Regions from separate parts of the Streptomyces sp. NPDC001135 genome, predicted to be linked through region 2. Evidence: riboswitches for the same ligand, from Rfam matches in the RefSeq annotation. Region 2 holds a riboswitch; each other region holds the start of a gene.

Region 1 (6,970 bases), on a different contig from region 2:
TGGTCCCCGGCCTGGAGCGGGTGCGGGTCGTCTCCGTGGACCGCGACAAGAGCGGCGGCTTCGAACTGAAGCTGGACTCGGGCGAGATGTTCACCGCGCGTGCCGTCGTCGTCGCCACCGGGCTGTCCGGCCTGGCGCACCTCCCGGCCGAGCTCGCGGGAGCCGCCGCCGACGGACCGGCGCCCACGGGCCCGGTCTCGCACAGCTCCCAGCACCACGACCTGGGCCGCTTCGCCGGCAAGGAGCTGATCGTGATCGGCGCCGGCCAGTCCGCGCTGGAGACGGCCGCGCTCGCCGCCGAGGCGGGGGCACGCGTGCGTGTCGTCGCGCGGGGCCGCGGCCGGGTCGCCTTCGGCGCCCCGCCCTGGGACCAGCCGAAGCTGCGCCCCGAGTCCCCCTTCGGGCGGGCCTGGTCGCTGTGGGCGCTCAGCTACTACCCCCACCCCTACCGCTACCTGCCCGAGGCCACCCGCCACTTCCTGGTCCGGCGGGTCCTCGGACCGCTCGGCGCCTGGTGGCTGCGCGAGCGCTTCCAGAGCGCCGTGCTGGTCCAGGACGTGGAGCGGGTGGTGGGCGCCGAGGCACCGGACGGCAGCCCCGTCCTCACCGTCCGCACCCACGGTGGACGCACCGAGCGGCTCACCGCCGACCACGTCATCGCCGCCACCGGCTACCGCGTCGACATCGCGGCGATGGACTTCCTCGGCCACGGACTGCGCACCCGGCTCGCCGTCAGCCGCGGCACACCCAAACTCGGCCCCGGCTACGTCTCCTCCGTCCCCGGGCTGTATTTCACGGGCCTGCCGGCGGCGTCGTCGTACGGCCCGGTGATGCGCTTCGTCTGCGGTACGGAGTTCGCCTCTCCGCGCCTGACGGCACACCTGGCGGCGGCCCACGGCTGAACCCTCCGGGAACCGGCCCGGGTCCGTCACATCGTGCGCCCCCGCTCCGTCAGCGGTCGGAGCGAGCGTGCCCACCACCGATGCGCGGGAAGGACATCGGAACACTCCGGCACGGCAGGCGCGCGCGAGGAGCGGTCCGCCGCCGTCGCCGGCGGGCTCGGGGCGCCCTTCCTCAGTGACGCCGAGCGCGCCGCGCTGCGGCCGGCGGTGCTGTCCGCGCTGATCCTCACCATCACCCTCACCGGCATGTTCCACCGCGTCACCACCGCCATCAGGGAGCCGGCGGGCACCACTTGGGACTGACCAGTACGTAAGTACGCAGGACGACAAGATGAGTCGGCGGGGCGAGGTATCCGTATTCTCTGATCATGGCCGCCTCCCCCGCGTACGCACTGATCGCCACCGACCTGGACGGAACGCTGCTGCGCGGCGACGACACGGTCTCCGACCGGTCGCTCACCGCGCTCGCGCGGGTGGCGCGGGCCGGTGTGCGTCACCTGGTGGTGACGGGTCGCCCGGCCCCGCGGGTACGGCCGCTGCTCGAACGTCTCGGCTGCACGGGGCTCGCGGTGTGCGGGCAGGGCGCGCAGGTCTACGACGCCGCGTCCGGCCGTCTGCTGTGGTCGGTCCGGCTGGACCGGGAGCTGGCCGAGACCGCGCTCGGCAAGATCGAGGCCGAGGTGGGGCAGGTCTACGCGGCCGTCGACCAGGACGGCGTCGACGGGCTCACGCTCATCGAGCCGGGCTATCTGATGCCGCACCCGACCCTGCCCGCGGTGCGGGTCGGCCGGCGCGACGACCTGTGGTGCGAGCCCATCAGCAAGGTGCTGTTGCGCCATGCCGAACTGTCCGACGACGCGTTGGCGGCGGTCGCGCGCTCGGTGGTGGGCTCGCTGGCCACGGTCACCATGTCGGGGCCGGGGACCGTGGAGCTGCAGCCGTCCGGGGTGACCAAGGCGACCGGCCTCGCGCTGGCCGCCGAGCGGCTCGGGGTCGCCCCGGAGGAGGCCCTGGCCTTCGGTGACATGCCCAACGACATCCCGATGTTCGACTGGGCCGGACACGGGGTCGCCATGGCCAACGCACACCCCGAACTCAAGGCGGTGGCCGACGAGATCACCCTGTCGAACGAGGACGACGGCATCGCCGTCGTCCTCGAAAGACTGTTTCCGACCGGCTGACCGGCTGACCGGCTGACCCGCACCGACCCGCTGACCGGTCCGTCAGCAGGTGGCCGTCCGGTGCGGTCCCGCAGGACGCACGGCGGCCGCCCGGCACGCCCCTTCCGTCAGGTGGGGGGCGCGTGCCGGGCGGGCCGGTGTCTGCGCTGCCGGTCCGCGGAGCTGTCAGTACGCGCCGAAGACGTTGTCGATCGACCCGTAGCGCGCGGCCGCGTAGTTGCAGGCGGCGGTGATGTTCGCGACCGGGTCGTAGATGTTGTAGGAGGTTCCGGCCACGTGGTACGCGTTGAACGTCGGGTCGATGACCTGGAGCAGGCCCTTGGACGGGATGCCCTTGGCGGCGTTGGAGTCCCAGAGGTTGATGGCGGCCGGGTTGCCGGAGGACTCCCGCATGACGTTGCGGTAGATGCCGTTGTAGGTGCCCGGGATGCCCTTCTGGCCCATGATCGCGAGGGACTCGCGGATCCAGCCGTCGAGGGTGTTCGGGTAACCGGCGGGGGTGGTGGAGACCGTGGTGGCGCTCGGGGTCGCGGCGGAGGCGCTGGTCGCCCCGATGAGCGGCAGGGCGAGGACGGCGGCACCGGTGCCGACGGCGGCGAGGGCGCGGACGAGGCGGTTGTTCCGGGTACGGCGGGGCTGAGCGGCAGCAGGCATGGGGAAGTTCCTCTCCGACGCCTGCGAGGTGAGCTGTCGGGTTCGGGCGGGGAGGTGCCCGGCCGTGCCCGGGAAGGCACGGCTTCACCCCTAGCCGTTCCGGTGCGACGTGTGCCGTCCGGTCCGGCGACTTACCTGGGTCCCCCGCTCCTGCCTGCGAATGAGTCCGTGGATGGTTATGCGGGCGGTGGCAGGATTCGGCGTCCGCCCGACGGCCCGGAACGTATGCGAGAGCACATGTCGGGAACAAGTACCGGATTCACACAACGTCCTGTTTGACCTTGATCTGCGCCCTATGAGGTGCTTGATCCTTTGCGCCTGTCAACCCTCAACTCGCCAGCGGGGCAAGGCGAGAAGGGGGGAGTGGTGGGGGTGGGGTGCCGATGGGTGCCCGTGACCCAACTCACGAAATAGCAAAATACTCTAAGTCGGACATGGGGGATTCAGGTGGATCGACTGGATGGTGGAACCCGCGGCTCGGCGCCCGTCGTTGTTCTGGGGGAGGGGGTGGAGGTGCTGCCCCGCTCGCCTCTCGGCTTGCGACAAAACGGACAGAGTCCTATTAAGTCGATAAATATACGTTCCTATTACTTGATCAAAAATATCCCGGTCATGACCTGATACCTCCCAGGCTGGACCGGTGGGCGCTATCGGTGATCGAAAGAGGACCGGATACGCTGACTCGAGTGATGGCAGCGACCTATCGACAAACCGTGTGATCGCCAGCAGACACCAGCAGACAGGAGACCCCACGTGACCGTCGTCGGGCCGTTCGGGCTGAGCGTGCGGGACCAGGCTCTGGAAGCCGATGTCCAGGCCGGATTGACGGCTGTCGAGGAAGGCTTGCTCGAGGCCACCAAGAGCGAGGTCCCGTTCATCACGGAGGCCGCGCAGCACCTCGTACGGGCCGGCGGGAAGCGGTTCCGGCCGTTGCTCGTGATGCTCGCGGCCCAGTTCGGCGACCCCTACGCGCCCGGTGTCGTGCCGTCGGCCGTGGTCGTGGAGCTGACCCATCTGGCCACGCTGTACCACGACGACGTCATGGACGAGGCGGCCGTACGGCGTGGCGTGGACAGCGCCAACACCCGCTGGGGCAACTCGGTCGCGGTCCTCACCGGCGACTTCCTCTTCGCCCGGGCCTCCCAGATCCTCGCCGACCTCGGCCCCGAGGCCGTCCGGGTGCAGGCCCTCGCGTTCGAGCGGCTGGTCACGGGCCAGATCCTGGAGACCGCCGGTCCCGCGGACGGCCGCGACCCGGTCGAGCACTACCTGGACGTGCTCGGCGGCAAGACGGGCTCGCTGGTGGCGGTGTCGTGCCGGTTCGGCGCGATGATGTCCGGCGCCGACGAGACGGTCGTCGACGTGCTCACCCAGTACGGCGAGCGGCTCGGCGTCGCCTTCCAGCTCGCCGACGACGTCCTGGACATCGCCTCCGACTCGCACGAGTCCGGCAAGACCCCCGGCACCGACCTGCGCGAGGGCATTCCGACGCTCCCCGTGCTGCGGCTGCGCGAGCGGGCGGCCCGGCTGGGGCTGCCCGAGGACATCGCACTGTGCCGGCTGCTGGACTCCGACCTCAGCGACGACGCCCGGCTCGCCGAGGCGCTGGCCGGGCTGCGCGCCCACCCCGCGCTGGAGCAGGCCCGCCGGGACACCGTCCGGTACGCGGAGGAGGCCCGCGCCGCGCTGGCGCCGCTGCGGGAGTGCGACGCCAAGGCGGCGCTGATGGAGCTGTGCGACGCGGTGGTGCACCGCGCCGGCTGACCCGGACGTTCCGCGGGGCCACTCCCGCGGCAGCGACCGGCCGTACGGCCCCTGTGCGAGCCGTACGGCCGCCGTACGACCCTTCCGGCCCCCGGGCACGGACTGGTGCGATGCCCGATCCCCCGCGGATGCCCGTCCTCCAGGACGCTCGGACACCCGTCCCTTCCGGTCGCTCGGATGCCCCTCCGGCACCGGCTGCCGCGATGCCCATGCCCCCGTACAGCCCCCTCCGTTCCGGTGAGACCCCTACGGGTCGGGGGACCCGCTGCCCCTACGTGTCATACCGCAGGCGTACACGGAGTTGGCTCCGTGGTCTGACGCTTCCTCATGGCCGATTTGGTGAGATGGACACCACGGACATCACCACTCCTCACCGATTCGGGTGAGAATGGCGGCACTGGTGGACCAGCGTGAGGACAGCCGCCGCCGACGACGGAGGTAAGGCACACATGGCACCGTACGAAACCGACGACGCAGTGGACGCCGCGCAGGAGGAAGCTCCGCGTGCCGGACGCCGCAAGGCCGCCCGCTACGCGGTCCCGGTCGCGGTGGTGGGGGTGGCGGCGGCCACGATCGGGCTGGTCCCGGCACTCGCCGCCTCCGGTGACCCCGACCTGCCCAGGATCACCGCGCAGCAGCTCATCGAGAAGATCGCCAAGTCGGACGTGCAGCAGCTGTCCGGCACCGTGCGGGTCAGCACCGACCTCGGCCTGCCCGACCTGGGCGGACTGGAGAGCAACCTGGCCTCGGGGGCGGCCAAGGGCTCCGGCAACGGCTCCTCCGCCGACCCGCAGTCCAAGCTCACCTCGCTGGTCTCCGGCACGCACACGCTGCGCGTCGCCGCGGACGGCCCGCAGAAGCAGAAGCTGTCGCTGCTGGAGAGCGGCTCCGAGTACAGCCTCATCCACAACGGCAAGGACGTGTGGGGCTACGACAGCAAGAGCAACGAGGTCTCCCACGGCACCTCGGCCGACTCCGGCAGGGACCACCGGGCCGAGCCCCCGGCCACGCCGAAGGACTTCGCCGACGAGGCGCTGAAGTCGGTGGACGACACCACGTCCGTCACCGTCGACGGCACCGAGCAGGTCGCCGGCCGTGACGCCTACAAGCTGCTGATCAAGCCCCGGCAGTCCGGCACCACGGTCGGTGCGATCAGCATCGCCGTGGACGCGAAGACGGGCATGCCGCTGAAGTTCACCCTGACTCCGAAGAGCGGCGGCGCCGCCGTCCTCGACGCGGGCTTCACCCGGGTCTCCTTCGCGAGGCCGGACGCCTCCACCTTCGCCTTCACCCCGCCCAAGGGCGCGAAGGTGACGGAGGAGAAGAAGGGGAGCAAGGGGCACGCGGAGCGGCAGCACGCGCCGAAGCAGGGCGAGTTCGGCAAGGGCCTCGGCGGCACCGCCGTCCTCGGCAAGGGCTGGACGTCCATCGCCACCTTCGACACCGGCGCCAAGGGCGGCCTGCCGACCGGCTCCAAGGCCGGTGACCTCGGCGGCTTCCTCGGCTCGCTCGGCGACAAGGTCTCCGGCAAGTTCGGCAAGGGCACCGTCTTCTCCACCCGGCTGGTCAACGCCCTGATCACCGACGACGGCAAGATCTACGCCGGCACGGTGACCAAGGACGCCCTGGTGAAGGCGGCGAACACGGGAAAGTAGCCCCTTCCGGGCACCACGAGCCGTGACCGTACGTTGAACCTTCCGGGGTCTTCCGGGTCTTCGCGGGCAGGGCGAATCGAGGGGGAGCCGATGGACGAACCGTCCACCAGGGAGCGGGAGGCGGAGGAGAGCGGGGAACCGGGGGACGCGGAGCGGCGTGCCCCGGCCCGGGCGGAGGCGGACGTCATCGTCACCCGCGGCCTCACCAAGCGCTATCGCGGCGGACAACTCGCCGTCGACGGCCTCGACCTGACCGTCCCGGCGGGCAGCGTCTTCGGCTTCCTCGGTCCCAACGGCTCCGGCAAGACCACCACCATCCGCATGCTGATGGGCCTGATCGAGCCGACGGCGGGCACGGCCCGTGTGCTGGGCCGCCCGATGCCCCGGGCGGCCCGTGCCGTTCTCCCGCAGATCGGCGCGCTCATCGAGGGGCCCGCCCTGTACGGCTTCCTCTCCGGCCGGGACAACCTGCTGCGCTACGACGCCGCCGACCCGACCGCCGACCCCCGCACCCGGCGCGCCCGCGTCGCCGCCGCCCTGGACCGGGTGGGTCTCACGGCCGCCGCCGGCAAGAAGGCGAAGGCGTACTCCCTCGGTATGAAACAGCGCCTCGGCCTGGCTGCCGCGCTGCTCCAGCCGCGCCGGCTGCTGGTCCTGGACGAGCCCACCAACGGCCTGGATCCACAGGGCATGCGCGAGATCCGCACCCTGATCCGGGAGCTGGCCGCCGACGGCACGACCGTCTTCCTCTCCTCCCACCTCCTCGACGAGATCGAGCAGGTCTGCACCCACGCGGCGGTCATGGCGCGGGGCC
Region 2 (6,970 bases):
GCCGGTGGGCGGCCCCGAGGTCGGTGCGCGACTGCTGGGCCGCGCCCGGGTCGACGACCACGTACCCGGTCTCGCCGGGCTTCACGTAGTGCAGCCGGCGCCGGATCTGCTGCTCGGCGTAGGAGTCGTCCTGCCAGCGTGCCTTGAGGTCGCGCAGCTGCTCGACCCGCTTGCGGGCCTGCTCCTGCTGCCGCTGGAGGTCGGCGATCTCCGCGCGCTGGGAGACGTACTGCCGCATCGGGTAGGCGAGCGCGACGATCATCGAGCACAGCACCAGCGCGAGCAGCGCCGCCCGGCCGGTGAGCCGGGAGCGGCGGGCCTGCCGCTTGGTCTGGGAGCGGTAGACCCGGGCCGCCGTCTGCTCGCCGAGCAGCCGCAGCCTGGTCGCGGTGGAGAAACGGTCGCGGTCCTTCACGGCCATGTGGCTCTCCGCCTCCCCTTGCCTTGCGCTTCACACGTGCGTACGTCCCCGGACACGGTACGGGACCGGGTCCGGGGACGTACGTATGACTGGCTAAGACTTAGCCCGGTGGGGGTCAGCCCTTGGCGACGTCGATGTGGCCGCGGAAGCGCGGGAAGGCGCTGCGGCCCGCGTACACGGCGGCGTCGTCGAGGATCTCCTCGATGCGCAGCAGCTGGTTGTACTTGGCGACACGCTCGGAACGGGCCGGGGCGCCGGTCTTGATCTGGCCGCAGTTGGTGGCGACGGCCAGATCGGCGATGGTGACGTCCTCGGTCTCGCCGGAGCGGTGGGACATCATGCACTTGAAGCCGTTGCGCTGGGCCAGCTCGACGGCGTCCAGGGTCTCGGTCAGCGAGCCGATCTGGTTGACCTTGACGAGCAGGGCGTTGGCGGTGCCCTCCTCGATGCCGCGGGCCAGGCGCTCGGGGTTGGTGACGAACAGGTCGTCACCCACCAGCTGGACCTTGTCACCCAGACGGTCGGTGATGACCTTCCAGCCGGCCCAGTCGTCCTCGAACAGCGGGTCCTCGATGGAGACGAGCGGGTAGGCCGCGACGAGCTCCTCGTAGTACTCCGTCATCTCGGCGGCGGAGCGCTCCTTGCCCTCGAAGAGGTACGTGCCGTCCTTGTAGAACTCGGAGGCGGCGACGTCGAGCGCGAGGGCGATCTGCTGGCCGGGGACGTAGCCGGCCTCCTTGATCGCCTCGAGGATGAGGTCGAGGGCCTCGCGGTTGGAGCCGAGGTTCGGGGCGAAGCCGCCCTCGTCGCCGAGGCCGGTGGACAGGCCCTTGCCCTTCAGGACCTTCTTCAGGGTGTGGTAGACCTCGGTGCCCCAGCGCAGGGCCTCGGAGAAGGACTCCGCGCCGATCGGGGCGATCATGAACTCCTGGATGTCCACGTTGGAGTCCGCGTGCGAGCCGCCGTTGAGGATGTTCATCATCGGCACCGGCAGCAGGTGCGCGTTCGGGCCGCCCAGGTAGCGGAAGAGGGGGAGGTCGGAGGCCTCGGAGGCGGCGTGGGCGACGGCGAGGGAGACGCCGAGGATGGCGTTGGCGCCGAGGGAGCCCTTGTTGTCGGTGGCGTCCAGGTCGAACATGGCCTGGTCGATCAAGCGCTGCTCGGTGGCGTCGTAGCCGACCAGCTCCGGGCCGATCTGCTCGATGACGGCGAGGACGGCCTTCTCGACGCCCTTGCCCTGGTAGCGGTTGGGGTCACCGTCGCGCAGCTCGATGGCCTCGAAGGCGCCGGTCGAGGCGCCGGACGGGACGGCGGCACGACCCGTGCTGCCGTCGTCGAGGCCGACCTCGACCTCGACCGTGGGGTTGCCTCGGGAGTCCAGGATTTCCCGGGCTACGACGACGTCGATGGACGGCACGAGCATCTCCTTCTTGGATGTGACGCTGGAAGTGCGGGGCTTGCTGCCTTACGGCTGCGCCTTGCGACTAGAGCCTAACCGTCTCCGGGGGATCGGCCACCGACCGACCGCCCCGTGGACGGGGAGGGACACGCAGACGGTACCCATTGTTCCTGAACGGAACAAAGGGTGGGTGCAGAAGGCACGCACATGACTGCCCGGGGCGCGCACAAAAGACCCCGCCCCGGCGCGTACGGGGGAACACGCGCCGGGGCGGGGAGTCCGTGGGGACGGGGGGCGGGCCGAGGGCCGCTGCCGCTTACTTCAGGTGCAGCTGCTGGCCCGGGTAGATGAGGTTCGCGTCCTCGACGATGTCCTTGTTCAGCTCGAAGAGCTTCTGCCAGCCGCCCTGGACGTGGTGCTTGGCGGCGATGGAGCTGAGGGTGTCACCGGTGACGACCTTGTACTCGCCGTCGCCCTTCTTGACCTTCTTGCCGGTCGGCGTGGTGACCGTCTTGCTCTTCGCCGGGGCCGTGCGCTCGGCGGAGCGGGAGGCGGCCTGCTGGTCGGAGCGCGTGGTGGTGCTGGGCGCGGTCGTCTTCGACGAGGTGGTGTGCGAGGGGGTGCTGGGCGCGGAGCCGTTGTAGGCGGCGCTCGACAGGCCCGTGCCGCAGACCGGCCAGGCACCCTTGCCCTGCGCACCGAGGACCTTCTCGGCGACGGCTATCTGCTGCGCCTTGGTGGCCTGGTTGGCCTGCGGGGCGTAGGCGGTGCCGCCGTACGCGGCCCAGGTGGAGGCGGAGAACTGCAGCCCGCCGTAGAAGCCGTTGCCGGTGTTGATGGACCAGTTGCCGCCCGACTCGCACTGGGCGACCGCGTCCCACTCGGAGGCGGTGGCGGCGGAGGCGTTGCCGGCCGCCATCAGCGGGGCGGCGACGGCGGCGCCGGTGACACCGGCGAGCGCGATGACACGGGTGGCCTTGGACGGACGACGGTGCTTGCCCTTGCCGGTAAACAGCATGGATCGATCCCCTCACCGACGCCTGCGAGGTGAGCTGTCGGGTTCGGGCCGGTTGAGTTGCCCGGCCGCACGCTCGCTCTCGCGAGGCGCGGCTTCACCCCCAGCCGGTTCCGGCGTCAACCGCCGGGCCCGGCACTTACCTTGGGTCCCCCGCTCCTGCCTACGGCGCTTGACGCGACGACTGTTCCCGGGCAACCGCTGGCAGGATTCGGCGTTGCGACTGCCGGGGCTCGTGGTGACGAGCGGCCTCGACCGTAGACACGTGATCGAGGGAATTTCAAAGACGATCAGGGCTTCTGAGACTCATCCCACACTTTCACCGAATCGGACATCAACGGCGAAACGGGGCGTCAACTGCCGCTGTCCTCCGCCCGTTTAGGAACCGACTTCCAGGGTCTGACCGGCGGCGATGTGGTTCGGGTCGGCGCCGATGACGCTCTTGTTCCCGTCGTAGAGCGCATGCCACCCGCCGTCGACACCCAGGGAGTCGGCGATGGAGGCGAGGGTGTCCCCCTCGCGGACCGTGTAGGTGCCGGCCGCACGGTCGGCGTGACGGCCGGAAGCGGGGGCGTTCTGACCGTTTGTCACGGTTTCGTCCGCACTCTCGCCGCGGTGACGTCCGCCACTGCTGAGCGTGCCGGTGTCGACCAGGCTCCAAGAACCGGCGGACTGCTGGTAATTGTCCGATTCGTCGGTACCGGGCGTTGCCGTCGGCGAGCTGTCGCCGCCCTGCGAGCCGCCATTGCCGGTCGAGCCGGACTTGTCGCCCTTGTCGGACTTGGGGGTGCTGGTTCCGGTGGAGCCGCCGGGCGCATCCGGGGTCTTCGTGGCGTGGTGACCCTTCCGCGGAGCCGGCGTGGCACTCGGGTCCGAGGAGGGACCGGAGGCGCCCGGAGCGGAGGAGTCCGGGCCGGAGGAGTCCGACGCGGAGGGGGAGCCCGTGCCGGAACCCGGGTCGGAGTGGGGGCCGGAACCCGGGCCCGAACCGGAGTCCTGCGCGGACGAATCCGGCAGACCGGACGAGTCGGAGGTCCCGGCCGAGCCGGAGGTGCCGGCCGAACCACCGGTGCCGCCCGGGCCGCCGACGCCGGTGTCGACGTCGACCGAAGCGGAGTTGGAGGTCAGACCGGAGAGCAGGGCGCAGGTGGCCCACGGCTTGGTGCCCTGGTCGGCCAGGATCTTCTCGGCGACGGCTATCTGCTGCGAGCGGCTGGCCTGGTCGGCGCTGTCGGCGTACTGCGTACCGCCGTACCTGCCCCAGTCGTCCTGCGAGATCTGCAGGCCGCCGTAGTAGCCGTTCCCGGTGTCCGCGCTCCAGGAACCGCCGCTCTCGCACTCGGCGACCTTGTCCCAGGTGGTGCCGTCGGCCGCGTTGGCGCTCGCGGCACCGAGCAGCGGGATGGCGATGGCGGAGCCGGTCACTCCGGCCGCGACGAGGAGGGCCGGAGCCTGACGGGGGCGACGGTGACGACCGTTCCCGGAGAGCATGCGGAAGCCTTTCGTGCGACAGCAGGAGCGGCGCGGCGCGCTGAAATCCGTCGCCACGCTGATGGGTGAACGTATCCGCAGACGATCACTTGTCACAAGTTAATGCCGCGCAGATCACGTGAAGATCACAAAGTTGAACGCCCTTCACGTTCACCGGCGCCCGGCCGCGCCGGCGGCCGGCGTGAACTCCACGGGCAGGGTGCGCAGGCCGCGCATGATGAGCCCGCCGCGCCAGCGCAACTCGTCCGGATCCACGGCGAGCCGCAGGTCGGGCAGCCGGGTGAGCAGGGTGGCGAGCGCGGTCTGGCCCTCCAGCCGGGCGAGCGGCGCGCCGAGGCAGTAGTGGATGCCGTGGCCGTAGCCGAGGTGCTGGTTGTCGCGGCGGGCGAGGTCCAGCGCGTCCGGGTCGGCGAACCGCTCCGGGTCCCGGTCGGCCGCCGCGAGGACCACGAGCACCGGGTCCCCCGGCGCGATGTCCTGGCCGCCGATGGTGAGCGGCTCGGTGGCGAACCGCCAGGTGGCCAGCTCCACCGGGCCGTCGTAGCGCAGGAGTTCCTCCACCCCGGTCTCCAGCAGGTCCGTTTCCCGCCTGGCCAGGGAGTCCTGGAGCCGCGCGCGCTGCTCGGGGTGGGTGAGCAGGGCGTAGGTGCCGTTGCCGATGAGGTTGACGGTCGTCTCGAAGCCGGCGAACAGCAGGATGAACGCCATCGCCGCGGCCTCGTTCTCGGTGAGGTGCTCGCCGTGGTCGGAGGCCCGGATGAGGCCGGAGATGAGGTCCTCGCCGGGCGCGGGCTCGGCGGGCAGCGCCTCGCGCTTCTTGTGGATCAGCTCGGCGAGGTAGCCGCGCATCTTCTTGACGGACCGGGCGACTCCGCCCCGCGGCCCTCCGCCGTGCCGGATCATCATGCCGGCCCAGTCCCGGAAGTCGTCCTGGTCCTCGCGCGGGACACCGAGCAGGTCGCAGATGGCGTAGATGGGCAGCGGGAAGGCGAACTCGTGGATGAGGTCGGCGGAGCCCCTCTCGGCGAACCGGTCGATGAGGTGGTCGGTCAGCTCCTGCACCCGGGGCGTGAACTCGGCGACCCGGCGCGGGGTGAACGCCTTGCTGACCAGGCGGCGCAGCCGGGTGTGGTCCGGCGGGTCGATGTTCAGCAGATGGGTCATCAGCTCGGCCTTGCGCTCGCCGGGGATGCCGGTCTTGCCCTTGGCGTGCGCGGGCTCGTCGTGATGCGCCGGGTTCTTGCTCAGCCGCTGGTCGGCCAGGGCCTGCCGGGCATCGGCGTACCGGGTGACCAGCCAGGCCTCGACCCCACTGGGCAGCCGCGTCCGGTGCACCGGCGCGTGCTCGCGCAGCCAGGCGTAGGCGGGGTAGGGGTCGGTGGCGAACTCCCAGGTGAACAAGGGGGGAGCGGAGTCCGGGGCGGAGTCGGGGGCGGTCCGGGGGTGGGGCTGGTCGGTCACTCCCCGACCGTATCCGGACTCGGGTGGGCCTCCGCGTCCCGGTGGCCGCCTCGGGCCGCGCGTATCGCTTCCGGCTCGACGCCCTCCGCCTCCCGGACCGCGTCCCGGTACGCCCGCGCCGCCGCCCGCAGGGCCGCCTCCGGGTCCACGCCGTCCGCCTCGGCACGGACCGCCAGCGCGAGCAGTTCGTAGCCGATGCCCTCGCCGCGCGGCAGGCGGACGTCCAGACCCGCCGTGCGGGCGCGGGAGGCGAGCTTGGCGGCGAGGGCCAGTGCGGGCTGGCCGAGCGGGACGCCCTCCGTGACCGAGGTGCGCTGCTTCTCCTCGGCCTTGGTGCGCAGCCAGTGCTCCTTGACGTCCTGTGGTGTCTCGGCCTTCTCGTCACCGAAGACATGCGGGTGCCGGTGGACGAGTTTGGCGACGATGCCGCCGGCCACGTCGTCGACGGAGAACGGCGCGTCCGGGTGCTCCTCGGCGATCCGGGAGTGGAAGACGACCTGGAGCAGGACGTCGCCCAGCTCCTCGCGCAGCTCCTCCCGGTCGCCGGTCTCGATCGCCTCGACCAGCTCGTACGCCTCCTCGAGGCCGTACTTGGCGAGGCCCTCGTGGGTCTGCCGGGACGACCAGGGGCATTCGGCGCGGATGCGGTCCATGACCTGCACGAGGTCCAGCAGGCGGGCGCCGGGCAGGTCGTAGGAGGCCGGCAGCAGCTCCAGCTCCGGCATGGAGACACGGCCGGAGCCGGCCAGCCGGGCCAGGCCGTCGGTGAGCGCGGGCTCCCCCTCGCCGGTGGCCACGACCACCACGGTCCGCCCGCCGGCGCAGGCGTCGACCAGCTCCTGCGCGGTGGGGGACGCCTCCTCCACGGCTGTCCCGGCCTCGCGCAGATACGGCAGCTGCGGATGCGTGCCGTCCGCGCACAGCACGGCGTCGGCGGCGCGCAGGGCCTGCCAGGCGGGCCAGGACAGCAGGCCCGGGGCGACACGGTGGCTGGTGGTGAGCAGGACGATGCGACCGGGGTCGGCCGGGGCGGCGAGGTCGGGGCTGGATGCGTTCACGGTCCGAACGTAACCCACGGCGGGAGGGAGCGGATTCGGTTGTCCACAGGGCAGGGACGATCGTGTGATCGTATGACCGACGCAGGGTGCCCGAACGTCCTCGGCCGGCGGCGTCCGGCCCCGCC
Region 3 (6,970 bases), on a different contig from region 2:
AGCCCGGAGCTCGAGGAACGCAATCCCGTCACGGTACCTCCCGGTGGAGTGGGTGAGGCTCCCCATTATGGTCGGCACCTCCGACAGCCCGGGACGGCCGGGGTGCCCGCGCGGCCCCGGCGATCCCTACTGACCCGTTGTTCAGCCCATTGACAGGGTGCGACGACCTCCCGATACTGACTCACTGTTCAGTAGAGAGAGGCACCGGAAGCGAGGCGCCGGAAGCTCCGCCCGGCGCCTTCGCGCGACGGCATGCGGACGCGCGACGGGATGCGGGCGCACGGCGGTGCACCGGCCGCGGTGGGCCTGCCGCCGGGCGGCCCGTCCGCCCCGGTCCCCAGGCCCCGACCGGCCCGGTCCCCACCCGAGCACCGCCCCCGAGGAGACCCCATGACCGCCCCCTCCCCCTTGATGTCGCTCGTCTGGACGGACCACGTCACCGGCCGCCGGGGCTTCCTGGTCGTGGACCGGCTGGTGCGCGGCGTGGCCAGCGGCGGGCTGCGGATGCGCCCCGGCTGCACCCTGGAGGAGGTGGCGGGGCTCGCCCGCGGCATGACGATGAAGGAGGCGCTGCACTACGACCCCGAGGCCCGCTACGTCCCCCTCGGCGGCGCCAAGGGCGGCATCGACTGCGATCCGCAGGACCCACGGGCGTACGGGCTCCTCGTGCGCTACCTGCGCGCGATGCGGCCGTGCGTCGAGAGCTTCTGGACCACCGGCGAGGACCTCGGCCTCACCCAGGACCTCGTCGACCGGGCGGCTGCCGAGGCGGGCCTGGTCTCCTCCGTCCAGGCGGTGTACCCGCTGCTGGACGACGAGGCGGCGGCCCGCAGGCGGCTCGCGGACGCCTTCGCGGTCGTGGTGGACGGCATCGGCCTGGACGAGCTGGCCGGCGGCTGCGGGGTCGCCGAGTCGGTGCTTACGGCACTGGACCGGGCGGTGGTGCCGTACGCGGGCACCCGGGTGGCCGTGCAGGGGCTCGGGACGATGGGCGGGGCCACCGCGCGGTTCCTCGCGCGTGCGGGGCTGACGGTGGTGGCGGTCGCCGACGTCAAGGGCACGATCGCCAATCCGGCGGGGCTCGACGTCGAAGCACTGCTGGCCGCGCGGGACGGCTACGGCACCGTCGACCGCCGTGTGCTGCGCCCCGGCGACCGCGAACTGCCCGGGGACGCCTGGCTGTCCGCCGACGCGGAGGTGCTGGTACCGGCCGCCGTGTCGTACGCGATCGACACCGGGAACCAGCAGCGGGTCCGCGCCCGCTGGATCGTGGAGGCCGCCAACATGCCCGTACTGCCCGAGGCGGAGGAGACGCTGGCGGCGCGCGGGGTGGCCGTGCTGCCGGACGTCGTGGTCAACTCGGCCACGAACGCCTGGTGGTGGTGGACCCTGTTCGGCGACATCGGCCCCGGCGCCGACGAGGCCTTCGCACACATCCGGCGTTCCATGCGCGCCCTGGTCGAGCTGATGCTGGACCGTGCGGACGCGGACGGTACGACCCCGCGCGCCGCCGCCCACGCCCTGGTGACCGACCGGCTGCCGGTGATCGCGGACCGCTTCGGGTGGTACCGGTGACGGACCGCGGCGAGCCCCCGGCCCCCGTGGGCATGTCACAGTCCCGCACCGGAACGGCCGGCGGGAACCGGGCTCTTCCGCGCCACCCTCGCCAACGGACTAGGGTGACCGGGTGGCGAGAGTGCGGTTGAGCGTGGCCGAGCGGCGGGAGGAACTGCTGCGGGCCGCCATCGGGCAGATCGAGGCGCGTGGCGTGGCGGCGGTCAGGATCGCCGACGTGGCCGCGACGCTCGGGGTGAGCAACGCGCTGGTGCTGTACCACTTCTCGACGAAGGAGAAGCTGGTCGCGGCCGCGTTCGCGTACGCGGCGGAGGACGACCTCGCGCATCTGCGCAAGCTGCTGGGGCGGCGGACGTCCGCGCTGCGCCGGCTGCGGGCCGCGGTGCGCTGGTACGCGCCGACCGGACAGGCCAAGGGCTGGCGGCTGTGGATCGAGGGATGGGCGGCGGCCCTGCGCGAGCCGGCCCTGCGGGAGGTCACCCGGGACCTCGACAAGCAGTGGAAGGCGGCGATCGCCGACGTCGTCGCCGAGGGCGTGGCGGCCGGCGAGTTCACCTGCGCCGACCCCGCCGGTGCCGCACTGCGGCTGACCGCGCTGCTGGACGGGCTGGCCGTGCAGCTGACCTCGTACCCGGGAGCGGTGCCGCGGACACGCGCGCAGGAGTGGGCCGACGACGCGCTGGCCCGGGAACTGGGCCTGGACCGGAAGACCCTGAACGAACGCTGACCTCAGCGCCGGGCGGCACCCTGCCCGCGGGACACGGGCCGCCACCGCCGGCCCCGCCCGTCCCCGGCACAGCCGGGCCCCGCGGGTTTCCGGCAGGGCGGACCCGACCCGTACGGCCCGGCGCCGCCGCGCACCGCCGGACGCGACCGTGCCCCGCACCACGGGTGTGCGGGGCACGCGGGTGTCGGTCAGGCCACCGAGGTGATGCGCAGCTTGATGTCGTCGGGGGACAGGGCGCCCTTCGCGGTGACGTGGTCGCCGGAGGACTCGCCGCGCAGGCGGCGGCCGATCCACGGGACCAGGTACTCGCGGGCCCAGTGGACGTCGTCGCGGCGGATGTCCAGCGTGCCCCGGGGCGGCTGCGGCGGCCACGGCTGCTCCGGGTCGGCCGGGATGTCGAGGCCGAGGGCCTGGCCGGCGCGCAGCGCCACGCGCGTGTGCCCCTCGGGCGAGAGATGGAGCCGGTCGCTGTCCCAGGCCCTGCGGTCCTGCACGGACTTCAGGGACCACAGGTCGAGCACCGGGCAGCCGTACCGGTCGGCGATGGCGCGGACGTGCCCGTTGTACGTGGCGATCTTGCCGCGCAGATGCTTGAGCAAGGGGACGCCACGGGTGTCGAAGCCGGTCGTCACCATCACCGTGCCGGCCGCCTCGGTCAGCCGGGCGACGGCCCGCTCGAAGCGCTCGGCCACCTCGTCCGGGTCGGTGCCGGGGCGGATGATGTCGTTGCCGCCCGCGCAGAAGGAGACCAGGTCCGGGGCGAGTTCGACGGCCTGCGGGAGCTGGTCCTGCACGATCTGGTCGAGCAGCTTCCCGCGCACCGCGAGATTGGTGTACTCGAAGTCCCCCTCGGGCCGCCGGTCGGCGAGCAGTACCGCGAACCGGTCGGCCCAGCCCACGAACGCCCCGTCGGGCCCGGGGTCGCCGACGCCCTCGGTGAAGCTGTCCCCCACCGCCACGTACGACCCGATCACTGATCTGTTGTCATTCTTCGAATCGTCTGCCACGTCGGACCATGATTCACCTTCGGATGTGACCTACGCGACCGTAGGCAGGGGTTGACGAACGGTGAGATAAGACACCCTTAATTCGTTTGCGTACCCGGAATAAGGCGGACACACCGAAGGCCGGACCCGGGGATCGTGGGTCCGGCCTTCGGCCGTGTGCCAGGCAGGCGGTTGTGGCGGGGTGTCAGACGACGGCGACGCCGTGCCCGCGGAGGTAGCCGACCGGGTCGATGTCGGAACCGTAGTCGGGGGTCGTACGGATCTCGAAGTGCAGGTGCGGGCCGGTGACGTTGCCGGTGGCGCCCGACAGGCCGACCTGCTGGCCCTCGGTCACGGTCTGCCCGGCCGAGACGGAGAGCCGGGAGAGGTGGCCGTACTGCGCGTAGTGACCGTCGTCGAGCCTGAGGACGACCTGGTTGCCGTACGCGCCGCCCCAGCCGGCGGAGACGACCGTGCCCGCGGCGACGGCCTTGACGGGGGTGCCGGTCGGTACGACGAAGTCGACGCCCGTGTGGTAGCCGCTGGACCACATGCTGCCGGCCACGTGGTAGCCGGTGCCGATGGTGGCGCCGGCGACCGGGAGGGTGAAGCCGGTGGAGGTGGTCGCCGTCGCGGCGGCGCCGGAGGTCCTCGGCGCCGGGGCCGCCTGGGACGTGGAGCGGGACGAGTCGGCGGACGGCCGGCTCGCGGGCGCGGGCTCGGTGCGAGCCGGTGCGGACCGCCGGCCGAGCGCGAGCTTCAGGCCGGGGTGGATCAGCGCCGGGTCGTCGCCGACGGCCTGCCGGTTGGCGGCGTAGAGGCGGTGCCAGCCGCCCGCGACGTGCTGCTCGTCGGCGATCGTTGACAGGCAGTCGCCGGACTTCACCCTGTAGGTGCGCCATTCCGGACTCGGCTGCGCGGCGGCCTTGTCCACCGGGGCCTCGAGGGACTGCGCGGCCCGGGCGGAAACGGACTGCGGGACGGTGGCGGCATGCGCCCCGGTGGTGCCGACGAGCGGGAGGGCCAGGGCGGCGCCGCCGGTTCCGGCAAGGGCGATCGAGCGGGAAAGACGCGGGGGCTTGGGGCGTCGGTGCTTGCCCTTACCGGGCATGGCGCATTCCTCTCCGGCGCCTGCGAGGTGAGCTGTCGGGTTCGGGCTGGAGCTGCCCGGCCGTGCGCGCACGGCTTCACCCCGAGCCTGTCGCGGAGACCGGACAGGCAGTCGTACCTGGTGGGTCCCCCGCTCCTGCCGAACACGGGTCAAGTGTGTGGGACTCCGGGCGGCGGCAGGATGCGGCGTTCCGTCCGGATCGGTGGCGAACGTAAGCGAGTGGGACGCGGGGAAACAAGCATCCCGTTCCCGCCGTTCGACGTGACGAAGATCGCTCACGGGACATCTCGGTCACACTCCGTGAATTCCGTCCGCTCCACCCTTTCCCTTTCCCTTTTCACCATGGGAATTACGTGAACATGACGTGCGACGCACGGTCACGAATATGACGCTCCTCACGCACACCCGGCCACGAGCCCTTATTCCCCGGCGAGTTGGAATGAAGGCGCCAATTCGGGCAGAAGGTTCAGATACGGCGCAGCCGGAGAACCGTTGCATCCAGGTCACCCTTGAGTCCGGTGCGCAGCCCGTGGTGCAGCAGGACGGCCCCGCGGTGGACTTCACCCGTCTCACGGCATTCGTACGACGCCGCCGGGTCGAGTCCGCGCAGGCGCAGCGGCGGCACGGGCTCGCCGTGGCTCTGCGCCGGGAGCCAGGCGAGGACCACCGTCTCCTCGCCCAGGACGTACTGGACGGCACTGGGACCACCGGCCGGCGGTCGCAGCCGGTACAGGTCGCCCCGCTGGACGACCGGGCGGATCTCCTTGTAGAGCCCGACCCACCACCGGGCCTCGGCCAGCTCCTGATCGGTCCATTCCGTGAGATCGCCGCCGACCCCGAGAACGCCCGCCATGGCGCTGACGAAACGGAACCGCAGGGAGCTGACCCGGCCATTGAGCTGGGTGTTCGGACTGTCGGTCACCCAGGCGGCCATGATCCGCGCGGGGTGGATCTGACTGAAGCCGTACTGGATGGCGAGCCGGTCCAGCGGGTCGGTGTTGTCGGAGGTCCACACCTGGTCGGTGCGGCTCACGACGCCGAGGTCGATGCGGCCGCCACCGCCCGAGCAGGACTCGAAGGCGACGGAGGGATGGGCCGCGCGCAGCCGGTCCAGCAGGGCGTACAGGGCGCGGACGTGGTCCACCCACAGGCGCTGCGGGTACGGCTCACCGGGCCAGCCGGCATCGGTGAAGCAGCGGTTGAAGTCCCACTTGACATAGTCGATGGGGGCGCCGGCGAGCAGGGTGTTCAGCTGCTCCCACAGGTACTCCTGGACGTCCTCGCGGGCGAGGTTGAGGACGAGCTGGTTGCGCAGTTCCGTCCGCTTCCGTCCCGGCTGGTACTGCACCCAGTCGGGATGCGCGCGGTACAGGTCGCTGTCCGGGTTGACCATCTCGGGCTCGACCCAGATGCCGAACCGCATGCCGAGGGCGTGCACCTGGTCGGCCAGCGGCTTCAGGCCGTGCGGGAAGCGGTCGGGGTTGGGGGTCCAGTCGCCCAGGCCGGCGCGGTCGCTGGTGCGGGCGCCGAACCAGCCGTCGTCCACGACGAAGAGCTCCACGCCGATTCCGGCGGCCCGGCGGGCGAGCGCGAGCTGCTGCTCCTCGGAGATGGCGAAGTTCGTCGCCTCCCAGGAGTTGAAGAGCACCGGCCGGTCCCGCCCGGCGTCCGGGATGACGTACGCGCGCTGGTAGGCGTGCCAGGCGCGGCTGGCACCGCCGAAGCCGCCGTCGCTCCACAGGCCCGCGAAGACCGGGGTGGTGTACGACTCCCCCGGCTCGAGGAGCAGCAGACCCGAGTCGTCGTAGCCGGCGCCGCCGGTGATCTGCACGCGCGCGTCCGGGAGCTGGGCGACCGCGATGCGCCAGGAGCCGGACCAGCCCAGCGCGCAGCCGTAGACCTCGCCGTGCTCCTCGGTGGCGTCGGTGTCCAGCGCCACCCAGGGCAGGTGCTGGTGGCCGGTGTGGCCGCGGCGGCTGCCGATGACCTTCTCGCCGTAGGTGAGCGGGGCGGTGGTGAGGCGGGACTCGGCGGCCCAGCGGCCGTGCAGCTGGGACAGCCGCCAGCCCTCGCGGTCGGGCAGGGTCCAGGTGGCGGCGTCGGCCCGCAGCAGCTCCACGCGTGTGTGTCCGCCGTTGTCGACGGTCACCCGGCGTTCCACGACATCGCCGCGCATCCGGTAGTGCAGGGTGACGGCGAGGCCGTCGTCGTCGAAGCGCAGCCGCAGCTCGTCGCCCTCCGTCCGGTCCACCTCGTACGCCTGGAAGGCCCACTCCGTGCCGCGGCGCTCGGCGGTGCGCACCGACAGGGCGGGGCGGACGAAGCGCGGGCCGCCCTCGACGGGGTACTCCTCACGGCCGTCGAGCGGGGACTCGAAGGGCCAGTGGCCGGGCAGCGGGTCCTCGGCCAGGGCCTGCGCGTCCGCGAGGGCGATGCGGGGCCCCCAATGCAGGTGGAGCAGCTCGTCCGTGGCGGTGAGATGCAGGGCGTAGCTGCTGGTGGGCCCCGAGAGGAGCCAGGTACGACCGTCTTCGGCGATGTCCACCACGTAAGCCTCACAGGTGCCAACAG
Region 4 (6,970 bases), on a different contig from region 2:
CGCGGGACGCGGCCGTGTGCGCCGGTGCCGCCAAGGGCATGCTCGGCCAACTCAGCTGGTGGGGCCGGGCGTTGCGAGCCGCGCGGGCCGAGCGCCCGTACGCGGGCTGAGGGCGGGGCGAGAGAGGTGGGGGAGATACGTACGACGGCGCCCGCCGTGGCACCGGCCCGACCGGTGCCGGACCCGGCCAGGGCCCTGAACCGCACCCTGGCCGTCACCGTCACCGGCAGCGTGATGGCGGTGCTGGACATGACGATCGTCAACGTCGCGCTGCGCCGGCTCTCGCAGTCCTTCGGCGCCTCCCTGCAGACCATCCAGTGGACCGCCACCGCGTACACGCTCGCGCTGGCCGCCGTCGTCCCGACCGCCGCCTGGGCCATGGCCCGGATCGGCGCCAGGCGCACCTATCTGACCGCACTCACCCTCTTCACCCTCGGTTCGCTGCTCGCCGCGTGCGCCTGGGACGCGGGCAGCCTCATCGCCTTCCGGGCGGTGCAGGGGCTCGGCGGCGGACTGCTGCAGCCGGTCGGCATGGCGATGGTGATGGGCGCGACCGACCGCAGCCGTCTCGGCCGCGCGATGGCCGTGGGCGGGCTGCCCGTCCTGGTCGGGCCGATCGCCGGTCCGGTGCTCGGCGGCTGGCTGGTCGACGCGGCCTCCTGGCACTGGATCTTCCTGGTCAACCTGCCCGTGGGCGCCCTGGCCCTGGCCCTCGCCCTACGACTGCTGCCGCCGGACGCGCCGACGGCCGGGCCCGGGAGGACCACCGCCCGCCTCGACCTCCCCGGCCTGCTGATGCTCTCGCCCGGCCTCGCCCTGCTCCTGTACGGCCTGGCCCGCGGCGGTGAGCGCGGCGACTTCACCGCGCCCGGCGCCCTCGTGCCGACGCTCGCCGGAGCGGCCCTCGCGGCGGCCTTCGTACGACGGGCGCTCACCGCCCGCGCACCGCTGCTGGACCTGCGGCTGCTGCGCGACCGCACCTTCGCCGCCGGCGCCGGCACGCTCGCCCTGTTCACCTGCGGCTACTTCGGTTCGATGCTGCTCGGCCCGCTCTACTGGCAGCAGGAGCGGGGCCTGAGCGCCACGGCGACCGGGCTGCTGGGCATGCCGGTCGGTCTCGCCGTCGGTACGACGATGCAGATCGCGGCGCGCCGGATCGACAAGGTGGCGCCGCGCCGGCTGATCCCGGCCGGCATCGCGGTGGCCGCCCTCGGGATGGCGCTGCTGGCGTGGCAGTCCGGAACGCCCGGGGCCGCGCCCTGGCGGATCGTCGCGTCGGCCATGGTGATGGGGGTCGGCACCGGCATGGTGCTGATGCCGACGATGACCACCGCGAGCCGGGGGCTGCCCGGGGAGCGGCTGCCCGCGGCGAGCACCGCGCTGAGCATCACCTCCCAGCTGGGCGCCTCCGTCGGCACGGCCGTGCTGTCGGTGGTCCTGGGCTCGGCGGGCCTGCACCCGTCCGGCTTCCGCACCGCGTACACCGTCGCGGCGGCCCTCCTGGCCCTGGCGGCCCTGCCGGCCCTCCGCCTCCCGGGCCGTGGTCACATGCGGTGAGCGGATCCGCCGATCCCCCGACTCCGCCCCCGTCTCAGCCCGCGGTCAGTTCCGTCAGTTCGGCCAGGGGGAGGGTGTGGCGGGTCTGGAGGACCTTCGCGCGCAGGTAGCGGACGTTGTGAGCCGTGGTGAAGACGCCGGTCGGCACCCGGTCCCGTACGACGACGCCCAGTGCGCGCAGCTGCTCGGCCTTGTCGGGGTTGTTGGACAGCAGGTCCAGTTCGTCGATGCCGAGGGCGGCGAGCATCTGCGCGGCGGCGGTGTAGTCGCGGGCGTCCTCCGGCAGGCCGAGCGCGGCGTTCGCCTCGTAGGTGTCGAGGCCCTGGTCCTGGAGGGCGTAGGCGTCGAGCTTGTTGTAGAGGCCGATGCCACGGCCCTCCTGGCGGAGGTAGAGCAGGACGCCGCCGGTGGTGGCGATGCGTTCGACCGCCTCGCGCAGCTGGGGTCCGCAGTCGCAGCGGGCCGAGCCGAAGACGTCGCCGGTCAGGCACTCGGAGTGCAGGCGCACCAGCGGAACCGGGCCGGGGTCGCCGAGCACGACGGCGACATGCTCCTGGCCGTCGGCCAGGCCGTGGAAGGTGACGAGTTCGGCGTCGACGCTGTAGCCGTCGTCGAAGCGCAGCGGTACCCGGACGCGGGCGCGCGGCGTGGCGGCGGTGGTGTCGGGCATGCGGGTCCCTCCGGGGAAGGTGCTTCAGATTTGAAGCAGTGATCGTGCGGGGACCCTACCGCATGATTAAAACTTGAAGCAATTAGTTTTCGGGTGCCTGGTGGGACTCGGGGGGTGCGGGCGGGGCCGACGAGGAGCAGGACGACCGGCGCCGCCAGGGCACGTCCTCCGCGCCGGGTGCGGCATCGTCGCCCTGCAGCCCGCGGGCGATCCCGGTGCAGATCTCCTCCAGTTGCCCCACCTGTTCCGGGGTGAGCCGGTCGAACAGGGTGGCGCGTACGGTCTCGACGTGCCCGGGCGCCGTACGCTCCAGCACGGCCAGTCCCTCGTCCGTCAGCACGGCGATGCTGCTGCGCTTGTCCCAGCGGCAGTCCTCACGGCGCACCAGCCCGTCCCGCTCCAGACGGGTCACCGCATAGGTCAGCCGACTGCGCGTGATCTTCAGCGTCTCCGCGAGGTCGGTCATGCGCAGCCGCCGCTCGGGCGCCTCGGAGAGGTTGGCCAGCACGGAGTAGAACAGATGGGGCATGCGGGCCGTCTGCTGGAGGTTCCGGTCGATCGCGTCGTCCAGCAGCCGGGCGGCGGACAGGTAGGCGCGCCAGGCGCGCTGCTCCTCGGCAGTGAGCCAGCGGGTCGTCATGCCGCCAGTGTAGGTTTGTTTCAAACTTGAACCAAGAGTGACTTCAGGGAGAGCGCGCCGATGTCGTACCCCTATGTGCTGCTGTCCGCCGCCGTCTCCCTCGACGGCTACCTGGACGACACCGGCCCCGAACGGCTCCTGCTGTCCAGTCCGGCCGACTTCGACCGGGTGGACGCGGTCCGGGCCTCCGTCGACGCGATCCTGGTCGGCGCCGGCACGATCCGCGCCGACAACCCACGGCTGCTGGTCAACTCCGCCGAGCGCCGCGCGGCCCGCGTGGCCGAGGGCAGGCCGCAGTACCCGCTGAAGGTGACCGTCACCGCCACCGGCGACCTCGACCCCGGCGCCCATTTCTGGCACACCGGCGGCGACAAGCTCGTCTACACGACCGACAAGGGCGCCGAGCGAGCCGCACGCCTCCTCGGCGGCACCGCCGACATCGTCCCGCTCGGCCCCGACCTCGACTGGCGCGCCCTGCTGGGTCATCTGCACGACGTGCGCGGCGTACGGCGGCTGATGGTCGAGGGCGGCGGCACGGTCCACACCCAGCTGCTCCGGCTGGGCCTGGCCGACGAGCTCCAGCTGGTCCTCGCCCCGCTGTTCGTCGGCGACCCGGCCGCCCCCCGCCTGTTCGGGCCGGGTGCCTACCAGGCCGGCCGGCTGCGCCTGACCGAGACCCGCCGCATCGAGGACGTCGTCCTCATGCGCTACGAGCCCACGGCCCCCGGCACCGGCCCGGTCCCCACCGCCGCCGACCGGCACTGGCTGCGCACCGCCTGCGAGCTGGCCGCGTTGTGCCCGCCCTCGGAGACGGCGTTCAGCGTCGGCGCGGTGGTGGTCGCCGCCGACGGTACGGAGCTGGCCCGGGGGCATTCCCGGGAGGGCGGCGACCCCGTGGTCCACGCGGAGGAGGCGGCGCTGGCGAAGACCGATCCGGCGGATCCGCGGCTGGCCGCCGCCACGGTGTACTCCAGCCTGGAGCCCTGCGCCCGGCGTGCCTCACGGCCGGCGCCGTGTGCCGAGCTGATCCTTCGGTCGGGGGTGCGGAGGGTGGTCACGGCTTGGCGGGAGCCGGACACGTTCGTCTCCGCGGCCGACGGGACGGGGCTCCTGGTCACCGGGGGTGCGCAGGTGGTCGTACTGCCGGAGCTGGAGGGACTGGCCAAGGCACCGAACGGGCATCTGCTGGGGCACTGAAAAACACCCGGGGCCGGAATCCACTGGATTCCGGCCCCGGGCCTTCAGTAGCGGGGACAGGATTTGAACCTGCGACCTCTGGGTTATGAGCCCAGCGAGCTACCGAGCTGCTCCACCCCGCGTCGTTGTGACTCCAGAGTACCCCATCCGCGGGGCGGCTCGCACACCGCTTTCCCGCGGGCCGCCCCGGCCCCGGTGATCCTCTGTACGGACAGTGACCGGACGACCGCCCTCCGCATAACATCTGAGTCACCATCAAAAACGCCGAGACTCCTGAACGCCGGTCAACTCGCCCGTTTTGCAGGACTCCTGACCGGTACGTCCGGGCCGGAAAAGGTTAATGATCAAGGCGGATGGCTTGGAAAGTGACCAGCAGGTCTATTAACGTTCGATAACGCAGCGCGGTCGTCCCAGCCGTCACAAGAGACGGCTCCGTGCGCACGCGCCGAATCCCGCGAGGGAACCGGGGAACCACCACCTTGGGGTGAATCACGCGGATGCCGTGACCGGTATACGCGCGTAGGAGACCTTCCTGCTCCGAACCCGTCAGCTAACCCGGTAGGCGGAGGAAGGAAAGGAGTACGCCCGCGTGGCGTCCAACCGGCCTACCCCAGAAGCCCCGTTCATGCCCGCGGAGGCCGAGCCCGAGACCTTCGGCTACGGCGCCTACCGCACCGAAGAGGGCCCCTGGGAGGAGTGGAACCCCACCGAGGACTCCCTCGCCCCCGTCCGCGGCCGGCACCGTGTCGCCAAGCAGCGCGGCGGCTTCGCGCGCAGCTCCACCGTCCTCGGCGTCGGCGTGATGGCCGCCGTCGGTGCGGGCGGCATGGCCAGCGCCAACACCGGTAAGCCGCCGGTCTCCATATCCCTGCCGGACCTGGACTCCGTCGGTCACCTCTTCGGCGACGACGCCTCCGACGCGCCCCGGACGGACGGCAGCACGCTCAGCAACGCCGGCGTGACCTCGGCCGACAGCAAGGACTCCGACGCGGGCGAGACCCTGCGCAACCGGATCATGGCCCAGGCCGAGCAGCAGCGGAGCAAGGCCGACAGCAGGGCCACCGCCGCCGCGCTCGCCGCCGCCGAGAAGCAGACCGCCGACACCGCGGCCAAGGCGGAGCAGGACGCCGCCGCCAAGGCCGCCGCCGCCAAGCAGAAGGCCGAGGCCGACGCCAAGAAGGCGGCCGAGGCCAAGAGGCTGGCCGAGCTGGCCAAGCAGTACCAGCTGCCCGTCGTCTCGTACACGATCACCGGCACCTTCGGCCAGCCCGGCGCCATGTGGTCCTCCGGCTACCACACCGGCCTCGACTTCGCCGCCCCCACCGGCACCCTGATCAAGGCCGTCCACGGCGGCACGATCACCCAGGCCGGCTGGGCCGGCGCCTACGGCTACCGCACCGTCCTCACCCTGGACGACGGCACCGAGCTGTGGTTCTGCCACCAGTCCTCGATCAACGTCTCCGTCGGCCAGAAGGTGTCCACCGGCGAGGTCATCGGCCGCATCGGCGCCACCGGCAACGTCACCGGCCCGCACCTGCACCTGGAGGTCCACCCGGGCGGCCAGGCCACCGGCATCGACCCGGCGCCGTGGCTGCGGGACAAGGGCCTCAACCCCTGAGCGTGTCAGCCATGTGAACCGTGGGAAGTCGGCGCCGGCGGTGGAATGCGATCATCCACCGCCGGTGTTGATGTGAAGCATGACTTCTCTGCGCCCACTCGGTTCCTCCGACCTCGAGGTCTTCCCGCTCTCCCTGGGCGGCAACGTCTTCGGCTGGACCGCCGACGAGGAGACCTCCTTCGCCGTCCTCGACGCCTACACGGCCGCCGGCGGCAACTTCATCGACACCGCCGACGCCTACTCCGCCTGGATCGAGGGCAACAAGGGCGGTGAGTCCGAGACGATCATCGGCAAGTGGGTCAAGGCCCGCGGCAACCGCGACAGCGTCGTCATCGCCACCAAGGTCAGCCAGCACCCCGAGTACCAGGGTCTGTCCGCGACCAACATCAAGGCCGCCGCCGACGCCTCCCTGCGCCGCCTGGACACCGACTACATCGACCTCTACTACACCCACTTCGACAAGCCCGAGGTACCGGTCGAGGAGATCATCGGCGCGCTGGACGAGCTGGTGAAGGCGGGCAAGGTCCGGCACATCGCCGCCTCCAACATCAGCCCCGAGCGGCTGCGGGCCTCCCTGGACTTCTCCGACCGCGAGGGCCTGGCCCGCTACGTCGCCCTCCAGCCCCACTACAACCTCGTCTCCCGCGACACCTACGAGGGCCCGCTGCAGGACCTGGCCGCCGAGAAGGGCCTGTCCGCCGTGCCGTACTTCTCCCTGGCCGCGGGCTTCCTGACCGGCAAGTACCGCCCCGGCACGAAGGTCGACAGCGCCCGTGCCGGCCGCGCCCAGCAGTACGCCGACTCCCAGCGCGGCCAGAAGGTCCTGGCGGCCCTGGACGAGATCGCCGCCGCCCACGAGGCCCCCGTCCCCACGGTCGCTCTCGCCTGGCTGGCCGCCCAGCCGACCATCACCGCCCCGATCGCCTCGGCCCGCACGGTGGCCCAGCTTCCGGCCCTGCTGGGGGTGGCGGACCTGAAGCTGACGGAGGAGGAGGTGACGAAGCTGACGGACGCGTCGGCCTGATCCCGGCACGGCTGCGGGCCACCGCGCCCGCCCGCCGCTCCCGCCGCCCACGGCCACTTTCCTTCCGCCGCGACGGCGCTCAGCCGCAACGCAGTGATCCGGCGGTGCCGAACTCCCCCGCCACCCGACCGGCTAGGACCGGTACGGGTTCTCCGCGGGACACGGCCCCGCCGGATACCCGTACGCCGTGGTCACCGGTGCCGCCGGATACCCGTACGCCGTGGTCATCGGTGGCGCCGGGTGCCCGTACCCCGGCCAGTACGC

Evidence for each region. A riboswitch is a leader RNA that binds a small molecule or an ion and turns the genes downstream of it on or off. The one in region 2 is predicted to bind cyclic di-AMP.
Region 1: another riboswitch for cyclic di-AMP. It lies ahead of ACWC94_RS20475 (transglycosylase SLT domain-containing protein); the one in region 2 lies ahead of ACWC94_RS02575 (transglycosylase family protein).
Region 3: another riboswitch for cyclic di-AMP. It lies ahead of ACWC94_RS08980 (M23 family metallopeptidase); the one in region 2 lies ahead of ACWC94_RS02575 (transglycosylase family protein).
Region 4: another riboswitch for cyclic di-AMP. It lies ahead of ACWC94_RS05310 (M23 family metallopeptidase); the one in region 2 lies ahead of ACWC94_RS02575 (transglycosylase family protein).

What each region holds. Positions count from the first base shown of each region.
Region 1 covers NZ_JBSFKD010000016.1:32,423-39,392, reverse strand. The annotation lists gene ACWC94_RS20490 (FAD-dependent oxidoreductase) at 1-902, shown strand, start outside; gene ACWC94_RS20485 (hypothetical protein) at 936-1,205, shown strand; gene ACWC94_RS20480 (HAD family hydrolase) at 1,271-2,083, shown strand; gene ACWC94_RS20475 (transglycosylase SLT domain-containing protein) at 2,249-2,737, opposite strand; cyclic di-AMP (ydaO/yuaA leader) riboswitch at 2,741-2,918, opposite strand; gene ACWC94_RS20470 (polyprenyl synthetase family protein) at 3,491-4,501, shown strand; gene ACWC94_RS20465 (LolA family protein) at 4,951-6,156, shown strand; gene ACWC94_RS20460 (ABC transporter ATP-binding protein) at 6,247-6,970, shown strand, end outside.
Region 2 covers NZ_JBSFKD010000001.1:526,829-533,798, reverse strand. The annotation lists gene ACWC94_RS02585 (FtsB family cell division protein) at 1-421, opposite strand, end outside; gene eno (phosphopyruvate hydratase) at 537-1,844, opposite strand; gene ACWC94_RS02575 (transglycosylase family protein) at 2,137-2,838, opposite strand; cyclic di-AMP (ydaO/yuaA leader) riboswitch at 2,843-3,016, opposite strand; gene ACWC94_RS02570 (transglycosylase family protein) at 3,214-4,326, opposite strand; gene ACWC94_RS02565 (cytochrome P450 family protein) at 4,477-5,787, opposite strand; gene ACWC94_RS02560 (nucleoside triphosphate pyrophosphohydrolase) at 5,784-6,845, opposite strand.
Region 3 covers NZ_JBSFKD010000005.1:85,791-92,760, forward strand. The annotation lists gene ACWC94_RS08960 (MBL fold metallo-hydrolase) at 1-32, opposite strand, end outside; gene ACWC94_RS08965 (Glu/Leu/Phe/Val dehydrogenase dimerization domain-containing protein) at 391-1,575, shown strand; gene ACWC94_RS08970 (TetR/AcrR family transcriptional regulator) at 1,688-2,302, shown strand; gene ACWC94_RS08975 (SGNH/GDSL hydrolase family protein) at 2,491-3,276, opposite strand; gene ACWC94_RS08980 (M23 family metallopeptidase) at 3,494-4,399, opposite strand; cyclic di-AMP (ydaO/yuaA leader) riboswitch at 4,404-4,565, opposite strand; gene ACWC94_RS08985 (alpha-galactosidase) at 4,866-6,947, opposite strand.
Region 4 covers NZ_JBSFKD010000003.1:20,964-27,933, reverse strand. The annotation lists gene ACWC94_RS05340 (NADPH-dependent FMN reductase) at 1-110, shown strand, start outside; gene ACWC94_RS05335 (DHA2 family efflux MFS transporter permease subunit) at 127-1,557, shown strand; gene ACWC94_RS05330 (GTP cyclohydrolase II) at 1,592-2,227, opposite strand; gene ACWC94_RS05325 (MarR family winged helix-turn-helix transcriptional regulator) at 2,310-2,867, opposite strand; gene ACWC94_RS05320 (dihydrofolate reductase family protein) at 2,928-4,064, shown strand; tRNA gene ACWC94_RS05315 (tRNA-Met) at 4,113-4,186, opposite strand; cyclic di-AMP (ydaO/yuaA leader) riboswitch at 4,498-4,644, shown strand; gene ACWC94_RS05310 (M23 family metallopeptidase) at 4,654-5,682, shown strand; gene ACWC94_RS05305 (aldo/keto reductase) at 5,762-6,706, shown strand; gene ACWC94_RS05300 (PrsW family glutamic-type intramembrane protease) at 6,839-6,970, opposite strand, start outside.